2 regions of the Mycobacterium sp. ZZG genome follow, and region 2 is predicted to be linked to the other one. Evidence: predicted binding sites of a transcription regulator. Region 2 holds the regulator's gene; the other holds the start of a gene.

Region 1 (3,406 bases), on a different contig from region 2:
TCACCGTCGTGGCGGGTTTGTTCTGGAAGCGTTCGCGGATGAACTCCACGATCGTGTAGCCGGCCGGCATCTGGCGCCGCAGCCGCAGCGCGAACGGCACCATCACCATCACCGCCAGGCCGTTGGGCACCACGAACCAGATCAGGCCGGAGGTACCGAAGCTGAAGGCCTGCGCCGACGACATCATCACCGCCATCGACCAGGTCCACACCGCGATCACCGAGCCGACGCCGAAGCCGAAACCGATACGGCGGTCGGCGATCACGAAATCGTGGGTGTTCCTCACCATCGAGCGGACGGTGAAGGCGACGACGAACATGAAGGCGCCCAGGCCCAGCATCAGGGCGAAGCCGATGCCTGGCGACAGGTCGGACGGATGGAACACGGAGACACTCCTCGGCGCGGTGACATCACCCCAGCAAGGCTGGGCGCAGCGCGTGGGCTGCCGGCCCGGCCAGTGGGTGAGTTGACGGAGCCCGCGACTGGCGAACTCCCGCCACGGTGTGGTGGCTGCGTCAGCATCCGCGTGATGCTTGCTTGAGAAAAGAGTTGGGCTCAGCCTGAGCGGAATTGACGCGGCAGTGGCAGGCCGGGGAGCTTCAGGTGCCCTCGAATTCGTTCTGCCCGAGATTGTCGACGAACCGCGGGCCGAGCAGGTTCAGCTCGCGGCGGTAGTCCGCCGCCCACGTGCCGAACGGGTGATGCGCCAGGTACTCGTTGCGGAACCGGTCGTCCTCGGACACCTCGGTGGTGCAGAACGACGGGATCGCCAGGTCGACCACCGGGCCGTTGCGCTCCACCTCGGCGAGCAGCAGGGGAGCGTTGCCGCCGAGGAACCGGTCGAGGACCCAGCCGTCCTCGCCGAGCCAGACCGACGACCTGACCTTGAGCACGACGTGCTCGGCCCGGGACACGATCTGCCCGGCGACCAACGGATCGAGATCTCGCTCGGCCTCGTAACGGGTGCCGCCGGCCGCAGGGCCTTTGGCCGTCATGGTGCCGATCGCGTCGTCGCCCAGTCTCGTCACCAGGTCCCCGGGAGTTCCACTCAGGTCGGCGGGCGCTGGTCCCTGCAGCCGCACCCGCACCGCGTAGCCGTCGGAAGCGAACAGATAGGCCTGGGCGATCAGGACGGGAGTCGGATCGGAGGCGGCCACAGCGGGCATGTCGCGGACGAAGAACTTCCGTTCGAACTCGAAATCACCGGAGCCGGAGTCGGACATAGGGCGACGCTAACCCGCTGCGGAGCCGGGCACCGGGCACGGCACTCGTGTCCGCCGCCGAAAATCTGGTAAAACTAATCAGACTTGAGCGGAACACACTCAACCTTGACGACGTTGGAGTGGAAGACAAGCATTTCAGGGGCCTGCTGTGCAGCCCTGAATACATATAGGAAAGGGAGGTGTCGTGGACTCGTTCAATCCGACGACCAAGACCCAGGCGGTCCTGACCTCGGCGCTGCAGGCGGCCACCGCCGCGGGGAACCCGCAGATCACGCCCGCGCACCTGCTGATGGCTCTGCTGACGCAGAATGACGGAATCGCCGCACCACTTCTGGAGGCCGTCGGCGTCGAACCCGCGACCGTCCGCGCCGAGACGCAACGGCTGCTCGACCGGTTGCCCAGTGTCACCGGTTCGAGCTCGCAGCCGCAGCTGGCGCCCCAGTCGATCGCGGCGATCACCGCCGCGACCAACCTCGCCACCGAGATGGACGACGAGTACGTCTCCACCGAGCACCTGCTCGTCGGTCTGGCCAGCAACGACACCGATGTTGCGAAACTCCTGACCGGCCACGGCGCGTCCCCGCAGGCGTTGCGGGAGGCGTTCGTCAAGGTGCGCGGCAGTGCCCGCGTCACCAGCCCCGATCCCGAGGGCACCTATCAGGCGCTGGAGAAGTACTCCACCGACCTGACCGCCCGCGCGCGGGAAGGCAAGCTCGATCCGGTCATCGGCCGCGACACCGAGATCCGGCGCGTCGTGCAGGTGCTGAGCCGGCGTACCAAGAACAACCCGGTGCTCATCGGCGAACCCGGCGTCGGCAAGACCGCGATCGTGGAGGGCCTGGCCCAGCGCATCGTCGCCGGCGACGTGCCGGAAAGCCTGCGCGACAAGACCGTCGTGTCGCTCGACCTGGGCTCGATGGTGGCCGGCGCCAAGTACCGCGGTGAGTTCGAGGAACGGCTGAAGGCCGTCCTGGACGACATCAAGAACTCGGCGGGTCAGATCATCACGTTCATCGACGAGTTGCACACCATCGTCGGCGCCGGCGCGACCGGTGAATCGGCGATGGACGCCGGTAACATGATCAAGCCGATGCTGGCCCGCGGTGAGCTGCGGCTGGTCGGCGCGACCACGCTCGATGAGTACCGCAAGTACATCGAGAAGGACGCCGCGCTGGAACGCCGATTCCAGCAGGTGCTGGTCGGCGAACCGTCGGTCGAGGACACCGTCGGCATCCTTCGTGGCCTCAAGGAGCGCTACGAGGTGCACCACGGCGTGCGGATCACCGACTCGGCACTGGTCTCCGCGGCCACGCTGAGCGACCGCTACATCACGGCCCGGTTCCTTCCGGACAAGGCCATCGACCTGGTCGACGAGGCCGCCTCCCGGCTGCGCATGGAGATCGACTCGCGTCCCGTCGAGATCGACGAGGTCGAGCGGCTGGTCCGTCGCCTCGAGATCGAGGAGATGGCGCTGGAGAAGGAATCAGATGCTGCGTCGCGCGACCGTTTGGAGAAGCTGCGCTCCGAACTGGCCGATCAGAAGGAGAAGCTCTCCGAGCTGACCAGCAGGTGGCAGAACGAGAAGAACGCCATCGATGTCGTCCGCGAGCTCAAGGAACAGCTGGAGGACCTGCGCGGTGCGGCCGACCGGGCCGAACGCGACGGCGATCTGGCCAAGGCCGCCGAGCTGCGGTACGGCCGCATCCCCGAGGTCGAGAAGAAACTCGACGCCGCCGTTCCGCAAGCCGAGGCGCGCGAGAACGTGATGCTCAAGGAGGAGGTCGGCCCCGACGACATTGCCGATGTGGTGTCGGCCTGGACCGGCATCCCGGCCGGCCGGATGCTCGAAGGCGAAACGGCCAAGCTGCTGCGCATGGAGGACGAGCTGGGTAAGCGCGTCGTCGGCCAGAAAGCCGCGGTGCAGGCGGTGTCGGACGCGGTGCGGCGCAGCCGAGCCGGTGTCGCCGACCCGAACCGGCCGACGGGCTCGTTCATGTTCCTCGGCCCGACCGGTGTCGGCAAGACCGAGCTGGCCAAGGCGCTGGCGGAGTTCCTGTTCGACGATGAGCGCGCGATGGTCCGCATCGACATGAGCGAGTACGGCGAGAAGCACTCGGTGGCCCGCCTGGTCGGCGCACCTCCCGGCTACGTCGGCTATGACCAGGGCGGTCAGCTGACCGAGG
Region 2 (3,406 bases):
TGGTCGCCGGCAGCACCGGCCTGGCGCCGCTGCGGACGTTGATCATGGACCTGACCCGGTTCGGTGAGAACCCGCGGGTGCACCTGTTCTTCGGCGCCAAGTACCCGTGCGAGCTCTACGACCTGCGCACGCTGTGGGAGATCGCGTCGACCAATCCGTGGCTGTCGGTCACACCGGTTTCGGAGCTGAACTTCGACCCGCCGTGGGCGGCGCACTTCCCCGACCCAACCCCGCCCCGCGGACTGCATGTGCGCCAGACCGGTCTGCTGCCCGAGGTCGTGACGCGGTACGGCAACTGGGGCGACCGGCAGATCCTGCTCTGCGGACGGCCGGAGATGGTGCGGGCCACCAAGGCGGCCCTGATCGCCAAAGGTGCCCCCGCCGAACGGATCCAGCACGACCCGCTGGCGGGCTGAACAACGCATGGCAGGATCGCAGCCATGGACGCGTTCGAAACCGTCACGCTGCGTGATCCGTCGTCCCCGCTGACCGCGACCTACGCTCCGGGCGCCGGCATGGTCGGCACCTCGCTGTCCGACGACGGGGTCGAGCTGCTCGGCCAGCGCCGCGGTCTGTACGCCTACGTGTCGAACCACAAGACCATGGGGATCCCGATCCTCTACCCGTGGGCCAACCGCCTCAGCAGCAACGGTTACGGGGTGGACGGCGCGGTGGTGACGCTGACCCCGGGCACCGGGGGCGTGCGCACCGACGAGCACGGGGTCCCGATCCACGGCATCCTGGCCGCCTATGACGACTGGACCGTCACCACGATGCTGGAGTCGCAGCTGAGCGCCGAACTGGATTTCGCGGCGCGGCCCGGCCTGCTGGCCAGCTTCCCGTTCCCGCACCTGCTCACCCTGGACATGACACTGCGCGACCGCACACTCACCGTCACCACCACGGTCACAGCGACGACCGGGTCCCGGGTGCCGCTGTGCTTCGGCTTCCATCCCTACCTACAACTGCCCGACGTGCCGCGTGCGCAGTGGCAGATCGAGACACCGCCTATGCGGTACCGCCCGGTCAACGCGTGGGGCATCCCGACGGGGCTCATGGAGGACCGGCCGGCCCACTCCGAGACGCTGGGCGACACGGTGATCGACGACGGCTACGACGAGGTCGCACCCGGGTCGATGTTCGCGCTGTCCGGCGGCGGGCGGCGGATCGAGGTGCATTTCGACGAAGGGTTCACCGCCGCACAGGTCTTCGCCCCGGGCAACGACGACGTGGTGTGCTTCGAGCCGATGGCGGCCCCCACCGACGCACTGCGCAAGGGCGGTTACCGCGAGGTGCGGCCCGGCGAGTCCGCGGTGGCCCGGTTCCGGATCAAGGTCGCCTGACCCCAAGGTGCCCTGACTTCCAAAAGGCCGAAATCGCATTCCCTGCGGGCACATCGCGAAAAAGGCCGCGTGGAATGCGATTTCGGCGGTTCGGGGTGCGGCGCGAGAGCCCCGGACTACGAGCGCTTGTTGCGCGGCTGCCACACCACCAGCGCGGTGCTCTTGGCGCGCGGCTGGGCCCGCAGGTGCTCCACTTCCTCGCTGAGCTCTCGCACCCGGGCCTGAAGCGCCTCGACCTGATTGGTCAGCTCGATGATGCGTTTGATCCCGGCGAGATTGACCCCTTCGTCCTGTGACAGCCGCTGCACCTCGCGCAGCAGCTCCACGTCACGTTGCGAATAACGCCGTCCGCCACCGGAACTGCGCTGCGGGCTGACCAAACCGAGCCGGTCGTAGGTACGCAGTGTCTGCGCGTGCATACCGGCCAGCTCGGCGGCCACCGAGATCAGGAAGGTCCTGGCCTCCTCGTTACGGCTGGACCGGCCGGCGCTCACAGCGCACCGGCCCATCCCGCCCGCGGGTCGAAACCGCTGGCGCGTTCAGCTTTCGCGTACGCCTCCAGTGCCTCTGCGGCCTCGCCTTCGAGGTTCGGCGGCACAGCGACCTTCACGGTGACCAGCAGGTCGCCGTGGCCCCCGGAACGCTTCGGGACGCCCCGGCCGCGGACCCGCAGGATGCGGCCGTCGGAGGTGCCCTTCGGCACCCGGACACCCACCTTGCCCTCCAGAGTCGGAACCGAAAGCGTTGTCCCCAACGCGAGTTCGTGGAAACTGACCGGGACGGTGACCGTCAGGTCGTCGCCGTTGCGGCCGAAGACCTTGTCCGGCTTGACGTGGACGGTCACGTAGAGGTCGCCCGACGGCGCCCCGCGCAACCCGGCCTCGCCCTGGCCGGCCAGCCTGATCCGCTGCCCGTCCTCCACACCCGGCGGGATCCGCACGTTGATGGTGCGCGTGCGGGTGGTCACCCCGGTGCCCCGGCATTCGTCGCACGGGTTCTCGATGATCGAGCCGCTGCCCCGGCATTCGGTGCATGGCTCGGAGAATCCGAACGCGCCCTGGTTGCGGCTGACGACGCCGGCCCCGTTGCAGTTCGGGCACACCTTCGGGCTGGTTCCCGGACGTGCGCCGCTGCCATGGCAGTTCGTGCACGGGGCCGGGCTGGTGAGCCGCAACGGCATCGCCACACCCTTGGTGGCCTCCAGGAAACTGAGCGAGGTCTCGGTCTCCAGGTCGTTACCGCGGCGGGGCCGCGACGGCCGCGGCTGCTGGGCGCCACGGCCGAACAGCCCACCGAAGAGATCCCCGATGTTGGCGCCGCCGGCCTGGCCGGCGGCGTCGAACAGATCGTTGAGGTTGAACTCCGTGCCGTCGCTGCCACCGAAGCCGCCGAACCCCCCGCCGCCACTGAAGCGGCCGCGACCGAACCCGCCGCCTGCGAACAGCCGGCGGGTCTCGTCGTACTCCTTGCGTTTCGCGGGATCGGTGAGCACCTCTTTGGCTTCGGAGGCAGTCTTGTAGCGCTCCTCGGCTTCGGTGTTGCCCGGATTCCGGTCGGGGTGGTTCTCCGCGAGGATCTTGCGGGCGGCCCGCTTGATCTCCTTCTCGTCGGCATCGGAAGCGACGCCGAGCACTTTGTAGAAGTCCTTCTCAACCCACTCGCGTTGGGCCATGGTGCGTCACCTCCTTACCTTCTTGTCACGGTTGCTGGTCGATTCTCACGATTGTGAGGGTTGTTCCGGCGCGGCGTCGGCATTCTCGGCCTCGGACGCGTCGGGAACGGTGTCGACGACGCCCACCATCGCGTGGCGGACGACCTGTTCGCCGACTTTGTAGCCGCGCCGCATCACGTTGCCGACCACCGGATGAGTGCCCTCGCCCTCGTGCTGCACGGCCTCGTGCAGCGCGGGATCGAACTCCTCACCCTCTTCGCCGAAGCCGGTCAGGCCCAGCCCCTCGAGCGTGGAGACCAGCTTGTCCGCGACGGCCCGTAGCGGCCCGGACTCCAGGTCTCCGTGGCTGCGTGCCCGGTCGAGGTCGTCGAGGATGGGCAGCAACTGGCTG

What was found. The regulator HspR, encoded in region 2, represses chaperone genes until heat shock. The targets are predictions, from matches to a motif close to ANNTGAGTNNNNNNNACTCANNT.
Region 1: a site for HspR is predicted at 1,306-1,328, ahead of clpB (ATP-dependent chaperone ClpB). Genes of this name have one in related genera too.

The regions. Positions count from the first base shown of each region.
Region 1 covers NZ_JBTBFV010000015.1:534-3,939, forward strand. Annotated here, with positions in the region: partial or broken gene ACXMYJ_RS11105 (sodium:solute symporter family transporter) at 1-385, opposite strand, end outside; gene ACXMYJ_RS11110 (CYTH domain-containing protein) at 600-1,223, opposite strand; gene clpB (ATP-dependent chaperone ClpB) at 1,408-3,406, shown strand, end outside.
Region 2 covers NZ_JBTBFV010000056.1:23,234-26,639, reverse strand. Annotated here, with positions in the region: gene ACXMYJ_RS23445 (FAD-binding oxidoreductase) at 1-416, shown strand, start outside; gene ACXMYJ_RS23440 (aldose 1-epimerase) at 441-1,343, shown strand; gene ACXMYJ_RS23435 (heat shock protein transcriptional repressor HspR) at 1,460-1,852, opposite strand; gene dnaJ (molecular chaperone DnaJ) at 1,834-3,015, opposite strand; gene grpE (nucleotide exchange factor GrpE) at 3,061-3,406, opposite strand, start outside.